Regions from separate parts of the Bradyrhizobium sp. SZCCHNR2028 genome, predicted to be linked through region 3. Evidence: predicted binding sites of a transcription regulator. Region 3 holds the regulator's gene; each other region holds the start of a gene.
The links. The regulator LexA, encoded in region 3, represses DNA repair genes until DNA is damaged. The targets are predictions, from matches to a motif close to TGTTCNNNNTGTGTTCNG.
Positions count from the first base shown of each region.

Region 1: a site for LexA is predicted at 1,972-1,989, ahead of uvrA (excinuclease ABC subunit UvrA). Genes of this name have one in related genera too.
Region 2: a site for LexA is predicted at 1,518-1,535, ahead of QX121_RS29510 (PA0069 family radical SAM protein). Genes of this name have one in related genera too.
Region 4: a site for LexA is predicted at 1,592-1,609, ahead of QX121_RS22730 (putative DNA modification/repair radical SAM protein). Genes of this name have one in related genera too.

Region 1 is NZ_JAUHJF010000001.1:227,950-232,987, reverse strand. Features, by position in the region: gene QX121_RS01115 (outer membrane protein) at 133-873, shown strand; gene QX121_RS01110 (porin family protein) at 1,160-1,804, shown strand; gene uvrA (excinuclease ABC subunit UvrA) at 2,080-5,038, shown strand, end outside.
Region 2 is NZ_JAUHJF010000030.1:44,531-49,568, reverse strand. Features, by position in the region: gene QX121_RS29515 (phosphoketolase family protein) at 1-1,366, opposite strand, end outside; gene QX121_RS29510 (PA0069 family radical SAM protein) at 1,557-2,735, shown strand; gene QX121_RS29505 (VOC family protein) at 2,766-3,215, shown strand; gene QX121_RS29500 (ribonuclease HII) at 3,291-4,145, shown strand; gene QX121_RS29495 (glycosyltransferase family 39 protein) at 4,355-5,038, shown strand, end outside.
Region 3 is NZ_JAUHJF010000001.1:115,234-120,271, forward strand. Features, by position in the region: gene QX121_RS00555 (ComEC/Rec2 family competence protein) at 1-1,851, shown strand, start outside; gene QX121_RS00560 (hypothetical protein) at 1,806-2,024, opposite strand; gene QX121_RS00565 (hypothetical protein) at 2,248-2,688, opposite strand; gene lexA (transcriptional repressor LexA) at 2,948-3,646, opposite strand; gene glp (gephyrin-like molybdotransferase Glp) at 3,853-5,038, opposite strand, start outside.
Region 4 is NZ_JAUHJF010000015.1:177,894-182,931, reverse strand. Features, by position in the region: gene QX121_RS22740 (DNA polymerase Y family protein) at 1-831, opposite strand, end outside; gene QX121_RS22735 (DNA repair protein) at 731-1,519, opposite strand; gene QX121_RS22730 (putative DNA modification/repair radical SAM protein) at 1,693-2,931, shown strand; gene QX121_RS22725 (UdgX family uracil-DNA binding protein) at 3,025-4,509, shown strand; gene QX121_RS22720 (methyltransferase domain-containing protein) at 4,529-5,038, opposite strand, start outside.

The DNA of each region.
Region 1 (5,038 bases), 110 kb from region 3:
GGCGTTTTTGTGCTAAATATATGATTTATAATGCTTTTTCGTTTCTGTGGCGGGCGCGTTACAGCCTCGCCGGGATGCCCTGTGTATGACTTGCCCATCGCTTGTCATTCCAACCTCCCGGGGGAGAATTTGATGAAGAAGTTGTTTGTGATCACGACGGCGCTCGTCGGCATCGCAACGGCCACGTCCGCTTCGGCGGCCGACATGGCGGCACGTCCCTATACGAAGGCGCCGCCGATGGTCGCGCAGATCCTGAGCTGGTCGGGCCTCTACGCCGGCATCCAGGGCGGCGGCGGCTGGGGCACCAGCAAGGAGACCTTCCTCGGCCGCTTCAATGCGCCGGGCTTCCTGGGCACCCAGAACTACAACACCAATGGCGGCTTCGTCGGCGGCGTGGTCGGCTACAACTGGCAGGTCGACAACGTCGTGTTCGGCCTCGAAGGCGACTATCACTGGGCCGACATCAACGGCCGCTCCGCCGTGGTCAATGCCGGCCTCGGCGACACCTTCTTCACCAAGCTGACCAGCTTCGGCGACATCAAGGGCCGCCTCGGCTATGCCGCAGGCCCCGCCCTGTTCTTCGTCAGCGGCGGCGCCGCGGTGGGCCAGTTGCAGCATCGCTATGACGGCGTCCCCGGCAACGTCTTCAGCCAGAACACCACCCGCTGGGGCTACACGGTCGGCGCCGGCGCCGAGTATATGTTCGCGCCGAACTGGTCGGCCAAGCTCGAGTACAACTATCTCGACTTCGGCAAGAGCGCGATCCAGTACAGCGCTTTCGCAACCAACCGCTCCGAGTGGAAGGACACCGTCCACACCGTCAAGGCCGGCCTCAGCTACCATTTCGGCGGCCCGGTCATCGCCAAGTACTGACACCTGCAACCGACAGGTTCCGAGAAAGGCCGGCGAAAGCCGGCCTTTTTTGTTGCCCTGATGCCACCTTGCCGGCTCGCCACACCCGGAACGAAGCAGTTGAGTGACATAGGCTTTCTGGAACTTGCCCGTAAAAACGCGGTTTGGCCGCGAGTGTGTCTTCAGGGTGACGGTAATCCGTACGGAACCGGGCTATAGGAACCTCGTCAACTTGAACGGGTGAGTCTGTTTCGTGCGTAAAACTCTCGGTGCGATGCGGACTGCTAGGAATTAACTGGAGACTGGAATGAAGAAGATCCTGCTCGCGACCGTGGCCTTGGCCGCCCTGGCCGCTCCCGCTGCCGCCGCTGATCTTGCCGCGCGCCCGACCTATACCAAGGCGCCGGTTGCCGCGCCTGTGCTGACCTGGACCGGCTTCTACATCGGTGCCATGGGCGGCTATGCCAACGAGGATGCTGACTTCGCGGCCATGAAGGGCGGCTTCGCTGGCGGCACCGTCGGCTACAACTGGCAGCAGGGCGCTGTCGTGTTCGGCCTCGAGGCCGACGCCGCTTGGGCCGACATCAACGCAAACGTTGGCGCGCTCGGTGTCAACGCCGAATCCAAGATCCGTGACTGGGGCACCGTCCGCGGCCGCATCGGCTACGCCTTCGGCCCGACCCTGCTGTACGCGACCGGTGGTTACGCCTGGGCTGACAACCGCGTCTCGCTGACGGCTCCGGGCTTCGCCGCTTCGGACAGCAAGATCCACTCCGGCTGGACCGTCGGCGCTGGCGTCGAGTACATGTTCGCCCCGAACTGGTCGCTGAAGGGCGAATACCTCTACAAGAGCTTCGGTGGCGAGAGCTACACCTTCACCGGCCTCGGCACGCTCGCGACCGGCACGCTCAACGTGCATTCCGGTCAGGTCGGCATCAACTACCACTTCTAAGTCTTCGCCTCCGGGCCAACGCACACAGCCTCCGCTCTGCCAGAGCGGAGGCTTTTTCTTTGCGGGATCGCGCACAAGGCAGGACGGAACCGGCAGCCTCCTGCCATTCGCTGCCATTCCCTGAGCGCATTGTTGATGATTCGCTGACGGCACTGGAAATCCAGCCCCGTTCTTCCTACGTTCCGACGATACCTTTTCCCTCTGGCGTCCGATGGCCGGCTTCCGGCGAACGCGCCTGCAACGATGGCGCGACTCTGCGCCGTGGGACGATCGTCATGGATGAAGTGCTCAAGGCCAAGCAGCGCGCGCAAGCCAACCAGTCGAGCCTGCGGGCGATCACGATCCGCGGCGCCCGCGAGCACAACCTCAAGAACATCGACGTCGAGATCCCGCGCGACAGGCTCGTGGTGTTCACCGGCCTGTCCGGTTCCGGCAAATCCTCGCTCGCCTTCGATACGATCTATGCCGAGGGCCAGCGCCGCTACGTCGAATCGCTGTCGGCCTATGCGCGCCAGTTCCTTGAGATGATGCAGAAGCCTGATGTCGACCAGATCGACGGCCTGTCGCCGGCGATCTCGATCGAGCAGAAGACCACCTCGAAGAACCCGCGCTCGACGGTCGGCACGGTCACCGAGATCTACGACTACATGCGGCTGCTCTGGGCGCGCGTCGGCGTGCCCTACTCCCCGGCCACCGGCCTGCCGATCGAAAGCCAGACCGTCTCGCAGATGGTCGACCGCGTGCTGGCGCTGCCCGAGGGCACCCGCCTCTATCTGCTGGCCCCGGTCGTGCGCGGACGCAAGGGCGAGTACAAGAAGGAGCTCGCCGAATATCTCAAGAAGGGCTTTCAGCGCGTCAAGATCGACGGCACCTTCCATGAGCTCGCCGAGGTGCCCACGCTCGACAAGAAGTTCCCGCACGACATCGACGTCGTCGTCGACCGCATCGTGGTGCGCCCCGACATCGGCCAGCGCCTCGCGGAGAGTTTCGAGACCGCGCTGAAGCTCGCCGAGGGCCTGGCCGTGATCGAGTTCGCCGACGCGCCCGCCTCCGCCGCCCCGGCCGAGGAGAAGAAGAAGACCGCCAAGATCCATGACAAGAGCGGGCCCGAGCGCATCCTGTTCTCGGAGAAGTTCGCCTGCCCAGTCTCCGGTTTCACCATTCCCGAGATCGAGCCGCGGCTGTTCTCGTTCAACAATCCCTACGGCGCCTGCCCGGAATGCGGCGGCCTCGGTGTCGAGCAGCACGTCGATGCTGATCTCGTCATCCCCGACAAGGACGTCACCCTGCGCAAGGGCGCGATCGCCCCCTGGGCCAAGTCGTCCTCGCCCTATTACCTGCAGACGCTGACAGCGCTCGGCAAGTTCTACAAGTTCACGCTCGACACCAAGTGGAAAGACCTGCCGAAGAAGACGCAGAACGCGCTGCTGCACGGCTCCGGCGACGACGAGATCAAGTTCACCTATGAGGACGGCGTCCGCGCCTACGACACCAAGAAGCCGTTCGAGGGCGTCATCACCAACATCGAGCGCCGCTTCCGCGAGACCGAGAGCGAATGGGCGCGCGAGGAGCTCGGCAAGTACTTCAACGACGTGCCCTGCGCTGGCTGCAACGGCTTCCGGCTGAAGCCCGAGGCGCTGTGCGTCAAGGTCGCCGGCAAGCACATCGGCGAGATCTCCGAGCTCAGCGTCAAGGCTGCCGGCGAATGGTTCGCCGAGGTGCCGAAGGCCCTGAACGCGCAGCAGACCGAGATCGCCACGCGCATCCTCAAGGAGATCCGCGACCGCCTGACCTTCCTGCTCGACGTCGGCTTGAACTATCTGACCCTGGCGCGCTCCTCCGGCACCTTGTCGGGCGGCGAGAGCCAGCGCATCCGCCTGGCGTCGCAGATCGGCTCGGGCCTGACCGGCGTGCTCTACGTGCTCGACGAGCCCTCGATCGGCCTGCACCAGCGCGACAACGCCCGCCTGCTCGACACGCTGAAGCGGCTGCGCGACCTCGGCAACACCGTGATCGTGGTCGAGCATGACGAGGATGCCATTCGCCTCGCCGACTACGTGCTCGACATCGGCCCCGGCGCCGGCACCCATGGCGGCAACATCGTCGCCGAGGGCACGCCGACCGAGATCATGCGCAATCCGGCGTCGCTGACCGGCAAATATCTCACCGGCGAGCTCGAGGTCGAGGTGCCCGAGCGGCGGCCACCGAACCATCGCCGCACCATCAAGGTCGTCAACGCCCGCGGCAATAACTTAAAGAACGTGTCGGCCGAGATCCCGCTCGGCCTGTTCACGGCGATCACCGGCGTCTCCGGCGGCGGCAAGTCGACGCTTCTCATCGACACGCTCTACAAGGCGATCGCGCGCAAGCTCAACGGCGCCAACGAGGCCGCCGCGCCGCACGACCGCATCGAAGGGCTGGAGCACATCGACAAGATCATCGACATCGACCAGTCGCCGATCGGCCGCACCCCGCGCTCCAACCCCGCGACCTATACCGGCGCGTTCACGCCGATCCGCGAATGGTTCGCCGGCCTGCCGGAATCGAAGGCACGCGGCTACGAGCCGGGCCGCTTCTCCTTCAACGTCAAGGGCGGCCGCTGCGAGGCCTGCCAGGGCGACGGCGTCATCAAGATCGAGATGCACTTTTTGCCCGACGTCTACGTCACCTGCGACGTCTGCAAGGGCAAGCGCTACAACCGCGAGACCCTCGACGTGCTGTTCAAGGGCAAGTCGATCGCCGACGTGCTCGACATGACGGTCGAGGAGGCCGCCGAATTCTTCAAGGCGGTGCCGCGCGTGCGCGACACGTTCGAGACGCTGCGCCGCGTCGGCCTCGACTACATCCATGTCGGCCAGCAGGCCACCACGCTCTCCGGCGGCGAGGCGCAGCGCGTCAAGCTCGCCAAGGAGCTGTCCAAGCGCGCCACGGGCCGCACGCTCTACATCCTCGACGAGCCCACGACCGGCCTGCACTTCCACGACGTCAAGAAGCTGCTGGAGGTGCTGCACGAGCTCGTGGCACAGGGCAACACGGTGGTCGTGATCGAGCACAATCTCGAGGTCATCAAGACCGCCGACTGGGTCATCGATCTCGGCCCGGAGGGCGGCGACGGCGGCGGCGAGATCGTCGCCTGGGGCCCGCCTGAGGACATCGTCAAGGCGCCGCGCAGCTACACCGGGCAGTTCCTCAAGCCGGTGCTGGAGAAGTCAGCCAAGCCGAAGAAGCGCGGCC
Region 2 (5,038 bases), on a different contig from region 3:
CCAGATGGACGTCATAGGGCTCGATGCCCTCCATCCACACGCGCTCGGTGACCTCGAACACCGCATCGAGCCGGTTCGACGCCGTTTCGTCGGGACCCATGATGCGGAAGTTTCGGGTCTTCGCATTCAGCGTGATCACGTCGCGCAGGAACTTGCCGAGCTCGCGCGTCGCTTCAGCGATGGTCTGGCCTGGTGAGGACACCTCGATCGCGAAAGCTTGATAGTCCGGCAGCTTGAGCTCGCGCTTGAGCAGACCGCCATTGGCATGCGGATTGGCGCCCAGGCGTCGCTGCCCTTTGGGCGCCAGCGCCTGCAACTCCGGCCTGAGGCGGCCATGGGCGTCGAACAGCGTCTCCGGCTCGTAGCTCTTCAGCCAGGCTTCGAGCAGCGCGAGATGCTCCGGCTTGCTGCGGGGGTTGGCAATCGGCACCTGATGGGCGCGCCAGAAGCCTTCGACCTTGAGGCCATCGACCTCCTTCGGCCCGGTCCAGCCCTTCGGGCTGCGCAACACGATCATCGGCCAGCGCGGGCGTTGGATCGTTGCATCCGGCTGACGCGCATTCTGCTGGATGGAGCGGATGCTCGCGAGCGCAACATCGAGCGCGTCCGCCATCTGCCGATGCATCGCCTTCGGCTCCGCGCCTTCGACGAACAGCGGCTCGTATCCGTAACCTTCAAACAGGCATTTGATCTCGGCATCGCCCATGCGGCCGAGCACGGTGGGATTGGCGATCTTGTAGCCGTTGAGATGCAGGATCGGCAGCACCGCGCCGTCATGGGCCGGGTTCAGGAACTTGTTCGAATGCCAGGAGGCGGCGAGAGGGCCGGTCTCGGCCTCGCCGTCGCCGACCACGCAAGCCACGATCAAATCGGGATTGTCGAACGCCGCACCATAGGCGTGGACCAGCGCGTAGCCGAGTTCACCGCCTTCATGGATCGAGCCCGGCGTCTCAGGCGCGGCATGGCTCGGGATGCCGCCGGGGAAGGAGAACTGCCGGAACAGCTTGCGCAGGCCATCGGCATCGCGCGTGATCTCCGGATAGATCTCGCTGTAGGTGCCTTCGAGATAGGTGTTGGCGACCATGCCCGGACCGCCATGGCCGGGGCCGCAGATGTAGATGACGCTGAGATCCTGCGCCTCGATGGCGCGGTTGAGATGGGCATAGATGAAGTTCAGGCCGGGCGTCGTCCCCCAGTGGCCGAGCAGGCGCGGCTTGATGTGCTCCGGTTTCAGCGGCTCGTGCAGCAGCGGATTGTCCAGCAGATAGATCTGCCCCACCGAGAGATAATTCGCCGCCCGCCAGTAGCGATCGAGCAGGTCAAGATCGTCGGCCGGGGTGGTCTGTTGGGGAGAAGTGATCTGCATGGGACCTCGCTTGCCTTCCGCTTCGCGCCTGCGGGATACTGTATGAGAGTAACGCCGCACCGTCCTGTTCCAGCGCAGCTGCAGGATAGAACGGGAATGTGATGGCTGGCCTTGCGCCCGTGCAGAGCATGCGTGCGCTTTTGTTCTATTTTGTTCTTGTAATGTTCTGTTTGCGTGCTATGTCTTGGCCATGAGCCGAGCATCTTCACATGCCCTCAAGCGCCCGCCGGTCCCGGTGCCCTCCGAGCCGGCGGGCGCGCCTTCGTCAGGTCCTGGGAAGGACTTTCCCGAACTCGCGGTCGCCATCGAACGGGGCCGGCGCCGCGGCCGGGGTGCCCAATCCAACGCGAGCGGTCGCTACGAGGCGGAGGCCCGCGTTGTCTTCGATGATGGCTGGCAGAGCCTCGAGGAGCTGCCGCCGTTCAAGACGACGGTCGCGACCGACACCTCGCGCAAGGTCATCACCCGCAACGACTCGCCGGACATCGGTTTCGATCGCTCGATCAATCCGTATCGGGGCTGCGAGCACGGCTGTGTCTACTGCTTCGCGCGGCCGACCCATGCGTTTCTCGGGCTGTCGCCTGGTCTCGACTTCGAATCCAAGCTGTTCGTGAAGCCGGATGCGCCCGCGCTTCTGGAGAAGGAGCTCGCGGCCAGCGGCTACGATCCGCGGATGATCGCGATCGGCACCAACACCGATCCCTATCAGCCGATCGAGCGCGAGCGGAAGATCATGCGCGGCATCCTCGAGGTGCTGGAAAAGGTTGGCCATCCCGTCGGGATCGTCACGAAGTCGGCGCTGGTGATGCGTGATGCCGACATCCTGGCGCGGATGGCCAAGAAGAACCTGGCGAAGGTCGCGATCTCCGTGACCACGCTGGATCCGAAGCTGGCGCGCACGATGGAGCCGCGGGCCTCGACGCCGTCGAAGCGGCTGGAGGCGCTGCAGGCGCTGTCCAAGGCTGGCATTCCGACCACGGTGATGGTGGCGCCGGTGATCCCGGCGCTCAACGACAGCGAGATTGAGCGCATTCTCGATGCCGCCGCCCATGCCGGCGTCAAGGAAGCGGCCTATGTGCTGCTGCGGCTGCCGCTCGAGGTGCGCGACCTGTTCCGGGAATGGCTGCTCGAGCATTATCCCGACCGCTACCGCCACGTCTTCACCCTGATCCGCGACATGCGCGGCGGCCGCGATTACGACTCGCAATGGGGCACGCGAATGAAGGGGACAGGCCCGATGGCCTGGATGATCGGCCGCCGCTTCGAGATCGCCTGCGAGAAGCTCGGGCTGAACAAGCGCCGGACCAAGCTGACGACCGATCATTTCGTCCGGCCGAAGGGCGGCGGCCAGCAGCTCAGCCTGTTCTGAAGCGTGCGGAGAGTAAGTGGAGAGTAGGTGATGAGCGCACAAGCGAGCGTTCCGCGGTTCACCGTCATCACACTCGGTGTGTCCGAGATGCGGCGGAGCATCGCCTTCTATACATTGCTCGGCTTCGTCCGAAAATTCCGCGCGACCGGCGAGGCCGTGGCATTCTTCGAGACCGGCGGGACGGTGCTGGCGCTGTACCCGTGGGGCGCGCTCGCCGATGACGCGGGCGTGCCAGACGCACCGCGCCCCCAGGCGTTCCGAGGCGTGACGCTGGCATGGAACTGCCGCTCGGAGGCTGAGGTCGATGCGGCGCTCGCGTCGGCGGTGGAGAAAGGCGCGATGCTGCTGAGACCGGCGCAACGGACCGACTATGGCGGTTATAGCGGCTATTTCTCCGATCCGGACGGTCATGTCTGGGAAGTGGTGGTCGCGCCGGGGATTGATGTCGGCGAGGATGATCGAGTGCATCTGCCGGCGTAGTCGGTCGCCGGCAGGGGGCGAATAGCGGGGAATTGAGGCCCGTTCGGGTTGCGCCGCCGCCAGCCGTTTCGCACCATGGCGGCCATGATTCGCGATCAGTCAAAGAAGCCGGGCAGGGCGAAAGCAGCGAGCCGTGCCGTGGCGAAGAGCGCCCCTGCAAAGGCCGCGACCAAGCCTGCTGCCCCGGGTGCTGCCGGCAAGTCGGGCGCCAAGCTCGGCAAGGGCGTCATCGCGGTGGCGCCGCCGAGCTTCCGGCGTGAGCGCGCGCTGTTGAAGCAGGGGGTCTGGCCGGTCGCGGGCTGCGACGAGGCGGGACGGGGGCCGCTGGCCGGTCCGGTGGTCGCTGCGGCCGTGATTCTCGATCCTGCGCGCATCCCCAGGGGTCTCGATGATTCCAAGCGCCTGAGCGCGGAGCAGCGCGAGGCGCTGTTCGACAAGATCTGCAAGACGTCGGCGTTTGCGGTGGCCGTCGCATCGCCGGCGCGAATCGATCGCGACAACATCCTGCGTGCCTCGCTCTGGGCGCTGTCGCGCGCCGTGAGGGCGCTGCCCGAGGCGCCGAAGCACGTCTTCGTCGACGGCCGCGACCGCATCGACGTCGATTGCGGCTGCGAGGCGGTGATTGGCGGCGATGGTCTGGTGATGTCGATTGCGGCCGCCTCGATCGTCGCCAAGGTCACGCGCGACCGGCTGATGTGCGCGCTGGCGCAGGATTGCCCGGGTTACGGCTTCGAGCAGCACAAGGGCTATGCTGTGCCGGAGCATCTCGCCGCGTTGGACCGGCTCGGCCCCTCGGTGCATCATCGCAGCCTGTTCGCGCCTGTCGTCGCCGCCCGGCGCAAGCATCAGCCGTGGACCGATGTGCCGGAGCCGGATCTTTTCGCGGAGGTGACCGTGGTGACATCCACCGAAATCTCGTTCGAGGTCTGATGCAGGTTGCCTCGCGGGCGCCGCGGTCTTAATAGTTTTGGTCAGCCAGCCAGCACGAAGTGTCACCCCTCGCAGCAGGGGCGGTGTTGTGCGCCCCGATCGTGCGGTATCGATTGCGGGCGTCGGACAGCGAGGCTGCTGCGGATGAGCGACGGTCCTGCCGGCCTCCTCGACGTCCTCAGCGATTCAGCCAAGCGATCCAGCCGTTCATGCGTTTCACGTCACTGGTTGTCGAACTGATCCGCGCAAGGCCGCGGCTGGTCGTCGTCATCGTGGTGCTGTGCCAGGCCCTGATGTGGCTCGGCGTGGCCATGCTGTTCTATCGCAGTCCACCCGGCCAGCTTGCCACCACCATCGCGTTCGGACGCGAGTACCAGGTCGGCACCGATCTCGGCCCGCCGCTGTCGTTCTGGCTGTCGGACATCGCCTATCGCCTCGCCGGCAACCACCTGTTCGGCGTCTACGTGCTGGCCGTGCTGTGCTCGGCCCTGGGTCTGTGGGTGATGTATCTCCTGGCGGGGGCGATCGTCGGCGGCCAGCAGGCGGTGCTCGCCGTGCTGCTGACCATGACCATCACCGCGTTCGGTGCACCCACGCTGGAATTCGGTCCGGAGGTGCTGGCGCGTCCGCTCTGGGCGCTGCTGCTGCTCCATAGCTGGCGGATTCTCGGCGAGGGCCGGCGCAACGCCTGGTTTGCCTGGTCGATCGAGGCCGGCCTGCTGCTGCTGACCACCTCGGCCGCGGCGGGCCTGCTGCTGCTGATCGCCGGCTTCGTGGTCTCCACCGCGCAGGGCCGCCGGGTGCTGCGCTCGTTCGATCCGCTGTTCGCGCTGCTGGTGGTGCTGGCGCTGGCGCTGCCCTACCTCATCTTCGTGCTGCGCGCCGACAGCGTC
Region 3 (5,038 bases):
GTCGAGGCGCGCGACATTCGCGAGCGCAGCGATCGGATCGTGCTGCGCGTCGCCGCGATGGAGAGCCAGCGCAGCAGCATCAGCCTCGCGCGCGTGCGGCTCGCGGTGCGTAAGGGCACGGCGCCCGAGGTCGGCAGCTTCGTGCAGCTCAAGGCGCGGCTGCTGCCGCCGATGGCCCCGGTGCGGCCGGGATCCTACGACTTCGCGCGCGACATGTTCTTCCAGGGCATCGGCGCCTCCGGCTTCGTGATGGGCGCGATCACGACGGCGACGCCGCCGCAGGCCGCCGGCTTCGGCCTGGGCTATGCGGCGGCCATGCAGGGCCTGCGCGATGCGATCGACGCACGCATCCGCGCCCGTCTGACGGGCGATGAGCGCGCCATCGCCACCGCGCTGCTGACCGGCCGGCGCGACGCCATCACGCCCGATGTCAACGATGCGATGTTCGTCTCCGGCCTCGGCCACGTGCTGTCGATCTCAGGCTATCACATGGCCGTCGTCGCCGGCGTCGTGTTCTTCGCCGTGCGCGCGCTGCTTGCGCTGATCCCCGGCCTCACTATCAGCCATCCGATCAAGAAATGGGCGGCCGCGGCGGCGCTGGTCGCGGCGGCGTTCTACCTGCTGCTGTCGGGCGCGGAGGTCGCGACGCAGAGATCGTTCTTCATGACGGCCGTGGTGCTGATCGCGGTCATGGTCGATCGCCGCGCCGTCACCTTCCGCACGCTCGCGGTCGCGGCGATGATCGTGCTGATCGCAGCACCCGAAGCGCTGGTGCATCCGAGCTTCCAGATGTCGTTCGCGGCGACGCTCGGCCTGGTCGCGCTGGTGCAGTTCGGCCTGCCCAAACTGTTTGCGACGCCGGACAGCTCCACGACGCAGCGCATCGCGCTGTGGGGCGGCCGCGAGCTCGCGATGCTGCTGCTGGCCTCGCTGATCGCGGGGCTTGCGACCACGCCCTATGCCGCGTTCCACTTCCATCGCGTCACGCCCTATGGCGTGCTCGCCAATCTCGCGGCGATGCCGGTGGTTTCGGTGCTGGTGATGCCCGCCGGACTGCTCGGCCTGCTGGCGGCGCCGTTCGGGCTCGACGGTCCCTGGTGGACGCTGATGGGCCTCGGCATCGACTGGATGATCGCGGTGACGCGCTGGGTGGCGGCGCTGCCTGGCGCGGTCGGGCGCATCCCGGGCTTCGGCATCGGTCCGCTGATCCTGGCCAGCCTCGGCGTCATCCTGATCGGCCTGCTGCGCACACCGCTGCGCTGGTCGGGTGCCGTCGGGCTCGTGGTGGCCACCGCGTGGGCCGCCACGACGCCGTTGCCCCACGTGCTGATCGCCGGCGATGGGCGCGCGGTGGCGGTGCGCGGCCGTGACGGGCGCCTGCATGTGATGCGCACCGGCAAGGACGTGTTCGCCACCAAGGAGTGGCTCGCGGCCGACGCCGATGCCCGGCTGCCGGCGGATTCATCGCTCGCCGATGGCGTCTCCTGCGACGAGGCGGGCTGCGTGGTCGCGATGCTCGACGGCCGATTCGCCGCCTTGACCCTGCGCACCGAGGCGCTCGAAGATGATTGCGCCCGTGCCGCGCTGATCGTCACCGCGCGCGCCGCGCCGTCATCCTGCGCGGCGGCCGTCATCGATCGCCAGCGCCTGCAGCAGCAGGGCGCCTTGATGCTGGTGCAGCGGGGCACCGGCTTCTCCGTCACGCCGGTGCGCGCCGGCGGCACCGACCGCCCGTGGTGGCCGGCGCCCGCCGAGGCCGGCGAGTTCGACACGACGCTGACGCCGCGTGCGCCGGTGTCGCGGCTTCAGGACGCGACGCCGCCGGAGACGGAGCAGGGCGAGCAGGATTGAGCGCCGGACAGCTCGAACGTGCTGAGATGATACAACGTGCTGAGATGATACTCGGTGTCGTCGGGTCCATCGAACAGCGAGGGACCTTCGACCAGCGTGAACGCAGCGCCCGGATATCGTTGCCAGACGGCGATGTCATCAACCGTGACCGTTAGCCATCCGAACGGAAGCATGTAGCGGCCGGGCTCGGTGATCCGGTCGGCCTTGTTCCAATCGATCTTGTTGACCGCGGCGGCAAGCTCCCCCGGCACACAATGCCGGCCGAGGGATGTCGTTCCTATTCGATGCGATGCCGGAGCGTGAGGTTCGCCCGAAAGGACCTTGCGCTTGCAGAAACCAAATCTCCCCCGGCCGAAAGCTCGCTCATGACCGAGAGAAATGCGGACGCGCAGGCGCTCAGGTGATGCTGATGCGGCGAATCGGTGTGGCCTGCGAAGCCGGAACGTCCTCCGCCACGCCCGGGCGGCGCTCGGCCGGCTGCTTGCTGACCGGCAATTGTAGCACGGTGACGCGCTGGCCCTCGCAGAGCTGGGTCACCAGCACGTGGCGGCCGTCGGCGAATTCGATCGCGTCGTGATGGCGATCGGGGATGTGCGTCTCGATGCTGTTGAACTTCGCGACGCGCTCGCGGATCGTCCGGGTCCAGAGCCAGCGGCTGTCGTAGCGGACGTCCTCGACAAATGCCAACTCGGTGCCGGGCAGCATGCAGACGGCGACGGTCGGCTCGCTCTCGAGGGCGAAGCCGCGGGTGGCGGTGCCGCGAAACGTCGTCGAGATCAACGTCTCGCCGACCTTGGCGGGACGGGACGCAACCGCATGGAGGCTGTAGTCACACATCGGATCGCTCCTCGTTGAGAGATAGCCGACCCACGCTCCCCCCGGACAGGCGCAGGCCTCTATCAGAGTGGACATCGATGGTGATGTTAGCGCGCGCTTCACGGCAATTCTGCGCTGATCTGCACCGCGTGCGCCCGCGGGCGATCACAAGCGTTTGAGCATGCCGCGCTGCACATCCTGAGGTGCATTCGCGCGTGACCAATTTCGATCGGCGGCGAAGCGCGTGCGCCCGTCGCCGATCGACCGATCGCGTCCGCGATCAGTACTTGCGATACAGCCCGACCAGCTTGCCTTGGATCTTCACCCGGTTCGGCGGCAGGATGCGGACCTCGTAGGCGGTGTTGGCCGGCTCCAGCGCGATCGATGCGCCGCGGCGGCGGAAGCGCTTCAACGTCGCTTCCTCATCGTCGATCAGCGCTACCACGATGTCGCCGGTGTCGGCGGTCTCGTTGCGCTGGATCAGCGCCATGTCCCCGTCGAGGATGCCGGCATCGACCATGGAGTCGCCGCGCACCTCAAGCGCATAGTGATCGCCGTTGCCGAGCATGTCGGCAGGCACGCTGATGGTGTGGCTGCGCGTCTGTAGCGCCTCGATCGGGGTACCGGCGGCGATGCGGCCCATCACCGGCACTGCGACGGGGCGCTCGCCATCGTCCAGCGCGGGAGTGCTGGTGCGCACCTTGCCGAGATTGCCCTCGATCACCGATGGGGTGAAGCCGCGGCGGTTGTTGGCGGCCTGTGACAGCTCGGGCAGCTTGATCACCTCGATCGCGCGGGCGCGGTTGGGCAGCCGGCGGATGAAGCCGCGCTCCTCGAGCGCCGTGATCAGGCGATGAATGCCGGACTTCGAGCGCAGATCGAGCGCATCCTTCATCTCGTCGAAGGACGGCGGCACGCCGGCTTCCTTGAGCCGCTCGTTGATGAACCGCAGAAGTTCGTACTGTTTGCGCGTCAGCATCTCGACCTGGTCCCCAGTTTGTTGTCGTCCGAGTCCAGGAGCTGCGCCTTGAGCACAAACCGGCTGAGAGCGCCTTGGAGTCGGACCATCATCGCGTCGCCCGCAACATACTAAAAACAAATCATGAACGGACACTATATGTTCGATGTGTGTTCCGCAATCCTTAAATTGTAGTGAACGGACCGGGCTTTGCCGGGGGAAACGGCCTAGCTCGGCAGGCGCAGGATCTCGCACGGGCTGCCGGCGGCGGCCTTCGGCGCAAACGCCCGCCGGATCACCAGCGCCTGCGAGAGCGCGAGATTGCCGAGCAGCGACGAATCCTGCTGGGTCACCGGCGTTGCGATCAGGGTGCCGTCGGCGCGCTCCTCGAGCTGCGCCCGCAGATAGTCCTCGCGCGAATCGTTGGCCCCGAGTTCGCGGCCGAGCAGGGCGGTCTCGCGTGGCATGCGAGCTTCGTCGCGGCCGAGCAGCCGCCGAATCAGCGGCACCAGGAACAGGATGGCGCAGACATAGGACGACACCGGATTGCCGGGCAGTCCGATCACCCTCATGTCGCCGAGCCGTCCGTGCATCATCGGCTTGCCCGGCCGCATCGCGATCTTCCAGAACGCCATCTCGACGCCCTCGGCTTCGAGCGCCTGCTTGACGAGGTCGTGATCGCCGACCGAGGCGCCGCCGGTCGTGATCAGGATGTCGGCCTTGGCCTCGCGCGCCCGCCGGATCCCGGCGATCGTGGCCTCCATCGTATCCGCGGCGATGCCGAGATCGATCGGTGTCGCGCCCTCGCTGCGCACCAGCGCCCGCAGGGCGTAGCCGTTGGAATAGACGATCTGGCCCGGGCCGGGCGTCGAGCCAGGCATCACGAGCTCGTCGCCGGTGGCGAGCAGCGCCACCTTCGGCCGGCGCCGCACCGGCAGTGCCGGATGATTCATGCTGGCCGCCAGCGACAGGTCGCGGTCGCTGAGCCGGCGGCCCGCCTTCAGCAGCACCATGCCCTCATGAAAGTCGACGCCGGCGGGCCGGATGTGCCGGCCCTTGATCGCGGCCTCGGTGATCACGACGTGGCCATCTTCGGCGATCGTGTCCTCCTGGATCACCACCGCGTCGGCGCCCTCAGGGACAACGCCACCAGTGAAGATGCGCGCCGCCTCGCCGGGTCCGACCACGCGATCGAACGGCCGCCCCGCCGCGACCTCGCCGATCACCCTCAGCCGCACCTTGGCCTGGGCTGCGTCCGCCGCGCGCACGGCGTAGCCGTCCATCGCCGACATCGCCTCGGGCGGCTGCGTCCGCAGCGCCGCGAGGTCGCGGGCCAGGATGCGGTGATGGGCCTCGTCCAGCGTCACCAGCTCCTCGGCCAGCGGCTCGGCGCCGGCGAGCACGGCGGACAAC
Region 4 (5,038 bases), on a different contig from region 3:
CGCCCTCACCAGCATCGCGGCGAGGCTGGAGAGGCTGGCCGCGATCACGGTGTCGGTCGCGACCGGCTCGGCAAAACGCTTGTCGACGATGTAGTCCGGCGGGACTTTGCGCGGGCTGATCGGCGCATCGGCCTCGCCCAGCGCCTGGGCCAGCACGCGGGTGAAGGCGACACCGAACCGCGCCGTGATCTCGTTGCGGCCGCGCGACGCGACGTCGCCGATCATCTTCAAGCCGGCGCGGCGCAGGCCGAGCGTGATCGCTTCGCTGCCGCCAAGGGCTGCCACCGGCAGCGGCGCCACCGCGGCCGCCTCCTCGCCGTCAGGCACGATGCGGCCATGCACCTGCCGGTTCAGCGTGCGCGCACACACGGCGTTGGAGGCGATCGCTGCCGACACGGTGAGACCGTGCGCGGTCAGCGCATCGCAGAGCGACCGCATCAGTTTGGCTTCGCCGCCGAAGAGATGCACGCAGCCGGTGATGTCGAGCGAAAGCCCATGCGGCGGATCCAGCGCGACCAGCGGCGTGAAGCGGTCGCACCAGTCGGCGATGCCTTCGAGCATCTTGGCGTCAGCCGCGAGGTCGGCCTCGTGGACGACGAGGTCGGGACAGACCGCGCGGGCGTTCGCCAGCGGCTGGCCGAGGCTGACGCCATGGCACGCCGCCGCCTCGTCCAGCGCATGGATCAAGAGCGCATTGGCGTCCTTGATGACGACGACCTGCGGCAGGTCGTCACGCCGATCGGCGGAGCAGTTTCGCTTGATCCGATCGATGGGCAGGCGCGGCAGCCACAGGCTGAGGATCCGCCGCCGGTTCGCTGAAACGGCACGCATCGGGGGTCCACTCCATGATCCATCGTCCGGTCTGGCCGTGACGATTGCGAATGAGCTCGGCGTCGAGACGCGGCGCGCCCCAGGCCATCCAGGGCGCCGAGGGCAGCGACGGCGCGGTGCGGACGATCCAGCGCGTCTCGGCGGTCGAAGGTTCGGGTGTGGCTGCAATGCGCAACACGAGCGCGGTCACGCCGGACTCCTGCGCGGCCAGGGTCAGCTTGCGGCTGGCGACGAGATCGAGCTTTTGCGTCTCGCCCCACACCTCCAGCATCACCCCGCCCAGCGCATCGCAGGCGAGCGCATCGGCCGCGGTGCGCAAGCCGTGATCGAGATCGGGCGCCCGCACGATCACGATGCGGCGCGGGTCGAGGCCAAGCTCGGCGAGCCCGCTCATCGACAGCGCGCCCATCTCGCGCTCGGCGAAATCCTGCCGGATCCAGATCAGCGGCCGGCGCGCCGCGACGCGCGCCGCGAGCCCGCACAGGAAGCCGGTCGCGGCCGTCGCCTGACGGCCGGTCTCGGCGAACACCTCATGCAGCGCGCCAGTGGCCAGGCCGCCCTGCAGCACGGCGTCGGCCTCGTCATGGCCGAGCGCGACCCGGCGCAGGTCATGTGCGCCATCTCCCGCCTCGAGACGGGCAATGCGGCCGCGCAGACGCGCGAGCGTATCCATGCGTGCGCCGGTCATCCGTCGCCGCTCCTCTTCCATCCATCGTGCGGGCGCTGCCGTTGTTGCAGTTGAACCCACGACGGCCCTCTTTGTTCATGATACGTTCTAATATAAAGCTAACGCCTTCGAGAGAGTCAATCGGGATTGCCCCGGATGTGATTCAGCGAATGGAATCAAAGGGATTCAAAGGTATGGAGCTGCTCCGCAAGCTGGAGATCCTGGCCGATGCCGCCAAGTACGACGCCTCCTGCGCCTCCAGCGGTACCGAGATGCGGGATTCCCGCGACGGCAAGGGTCTCGGCTCGACCGCGCCCGGCATGGGCATCTGCCACTCCTATGCGCCGGACGGCCGCTGCATCTCGCTGCTCAAGGTTCTACTGACCAATGCCTGCAACTACGACTGCCTGTATTGCGTCAACCGCGCCTCCTCCAACGTGCCGCGCGCGCGCTTCACGGTCGACGAGGTGGTGAAGCTCACCATCGATTTCTACCGCCGCAACTACATCGAGGGTCTGTTCCTGTCGTCCGGCATCATCCGCAGCCCGGACTACACCATGGAGCAGGTCGTGAGCGTCGCGCGCAAATTGCGCGAGGAGCATTGCTTCCGCGGCTACATTCATCTGAAGACGATTCCGGAGGCTGACGAGGCGCTGATCGCCGAGGCCGGCCGCTATGCCGACCGGCTCAGCATCAACATCGAGACGCCGCTGGAGACGAGCCTGACGCAGCTCGCGCCGGAGAAGGACCAGCGCGCGATCCGCCGCACCATGGGCCGGCTCCGGCTCAAGCTCGACGAGACCGCGGAAGCCAAGAAGACGGTGCGCCGGGCGAAGCCGCCGCGCTTCGCGCCGGCCGGCCAGAGCACGCAGATGATCGTCGGCGCCGACGAGGCCAACGACCGCGTCATCCTGTCGACCTCGGCCAATCTCTACGGCGCCTACAAGCTCAAGCGCGTCTATTACTCCGCCTTCAGCCCGATCCCCGATGCCAGCCGCGCGCTGCCGCTGCAGGCGCCGCCCTTGGTGCGCGAGCACCGGCTGTACCAGGCCGACTGGCTGATGCGCTTCTACGGCTTCGACGCCGATGAAATCGTCGAGGAGAGCGAGGGCATGCTGCCGCTCGACATCGACCCCAAGCTCGCCTGGGCGCTGCGCCACCGCGACCGCTTTCCGCTCGACATCAACACAGCAAGCCGCGAGGAGCTGTTGCGCGTGCCCGGCTTCGGCACCCGCACGGTGGAGCGCATCCTCGCGACCCGCCGCACCACCACGATCCGCTTTGCGGATCTGGCCCAGCTCAACGTCATCAGGAACAAGGCGCTGCCGTTCATCGTTCTCTCCGACCACCGGCCACAGCCGTCCCTGCTCGACGGCGCCGCGCTGGCGGCCCGGCTGCGGCCCAAACCGCAGCAGCTGGGATTTGGATTCTAACGGAAGCCGTCATCGCGAGCGCAGCGAAGCGATCCAGGGCCGCACGAGAAGTCTGGATTGCGTCGCTGCGCTCGCAATGACGTGAGGAGAGAAATGCACGTCGTACCCCTCGACAACGACACTGATTTCGACGGCTGGCGCCGGGCAGCGCGGGCGCTGGCGATGAACGACGTCAAGCCGGCCGAGGTGAGCTGGCGCGTCAAGGGCGCGGCGGCCGATCTGTTCGACGATGAAGCCGAGACGACGCTGCCGGAGGTGCCGGAGGGCGCGTTCTCAGTGCCGGCGAGCTTCATGGAGCTCGCGGAGAGCGCGATCCTGCACAGTGACCCCAACCGCTTCACCCTGCTCTATCGGCTGCTGTGGCGTCTCAGGACCAATCACGACCTGATGGAGATCGCGACCGATCCTGATGTCGCGCAGGCCAACGCGCTGGCGCGAGCGGTGCGCCGCGACGTCCACAAGATGCACGCCTTCGTCCGCTTCCGCGAGGTCGGCCGCGAGCGCGAGGCGCGCTACGTCGCCTGGTTCGAGCCCGAGCACCACATCGTCGCGCGCGCTGCCCCGTTCTTCGCCCGCCGCTTCGCCGACATGCCGTGGTCGATCCTGACGCCCGAACTCTGTGCGCATTGGGACGGTAGCCGCGTCAGCTTCACGCCCGGTGTGAGCAAGGCTGACGCGCCGTCGGAGGACCGGCTCGAAGAGCTGTGGCTGCGCTATTACGCCAGCATTTTCAATCCGGCACGGCTGAAAGTGAAGGCGATGGAAAAGGAGATGCCGAGGAAATATTGGCAGAACCTGCCCGAGGCGAAGCTGATCCAGCCGCTGATCGCGGCCGCCTCCCGGCGCACCACGGAGATGATCGCCGAGCCCGGCACCTCACCGCACAAGCCACAGAAACGCGTCGAGGAGAGCGAGATGACCCGCAAGCCAACCACACACGCGCATGCTGCTGAGACCTCACGTGATGTCGAGTCCACCGATCTCGAGACCTTGCGTGAAGAAGCCGCCGGCTGCCGCGCCTGCCCGCTGTGGAAGGACGCCACGCAAACCGTGTTCGGCGAAGGCCCCGCGCATGCGCCGCTGATGCTGGTCGGCGAGCAGCCCGGCGACAAGGAGGACCTCGCCGGCCATCCCTTCGTCGGCCCCGCCGGCCAGATGCTCGACCGCGCGCTGGCCGAGGCCGGCATCGACCGCAGCAAGGTCTACGTCACCAATGCGGTGAAGCACTTCAAGTTCGTGCCCCGCGGCAAGATCCGGCTGCACCAGAAGCCGAACACGCCGGAGATCAACGCCTGCCGGCAATGGTACGAGCGCGAGCTCGCCACCGTGCGTCCGGCCCTGGTCGTGGCGCTGGGCGCCACCGCGGCGCAGTCCGTGCTCGGCAAGATCACGCCGGTCAACAAGAGCCGCGGCCATGTCGTCGACCTGCCCGACGGCCCCAAGGCGATGGTGACGGTGCACCCGTCCTACCTGCTGCGGCTGCCGGATGCCGACGCCAAGGCGCGGGAGTATGAGCGCTTCGTCGAAGACCTGAAGATCGCCGCCGCCGCGATCAAGCGCGCCGCGCACGCGGCATGAGGCTGACCGCAACCGGCCCTTACTTGATCGCCAGGAAGCCCTCGAAGCAGACATGCTTGTAGATCGTCATCGTGTCCACGAACCCGGCCCGCCGCAGCATGTCGAGATTGCCCTGGGTCGAGAACGGTTCCAGCACGCCCTTGAGGCTGCTGGCCTTGCCCAGCACCTCGTCCGGCGAGTAGCCGTTGTCGAGCTTGTAGTCGATATAGACCGACGTCATGATGTCCTGGAACCGCGCGTCCGGCGCCCTGACCTTCTCGAAGAACAGGAACGCGCCTCCCCAATTGAGCGACCGATAGATCGCATCGATCAGGGTCTGGCGATAGCGCGGCGGCACGAACTGCACGGTGTAGTACGACACGATGAAGTCGCTCGCCTCGTAGCCGACCTCGCAGGCATCGGCCGCCAGGTATTCCACGTTCGCCACATCCCTGCTGTGCGCCCGCGCGTAATCGATCATGGCCCGCTCGGTATCGATGCCGATCCAGCGCGTGCCGTGCGGATGGCGCTTGGCGAGTTGCCGCAGCAA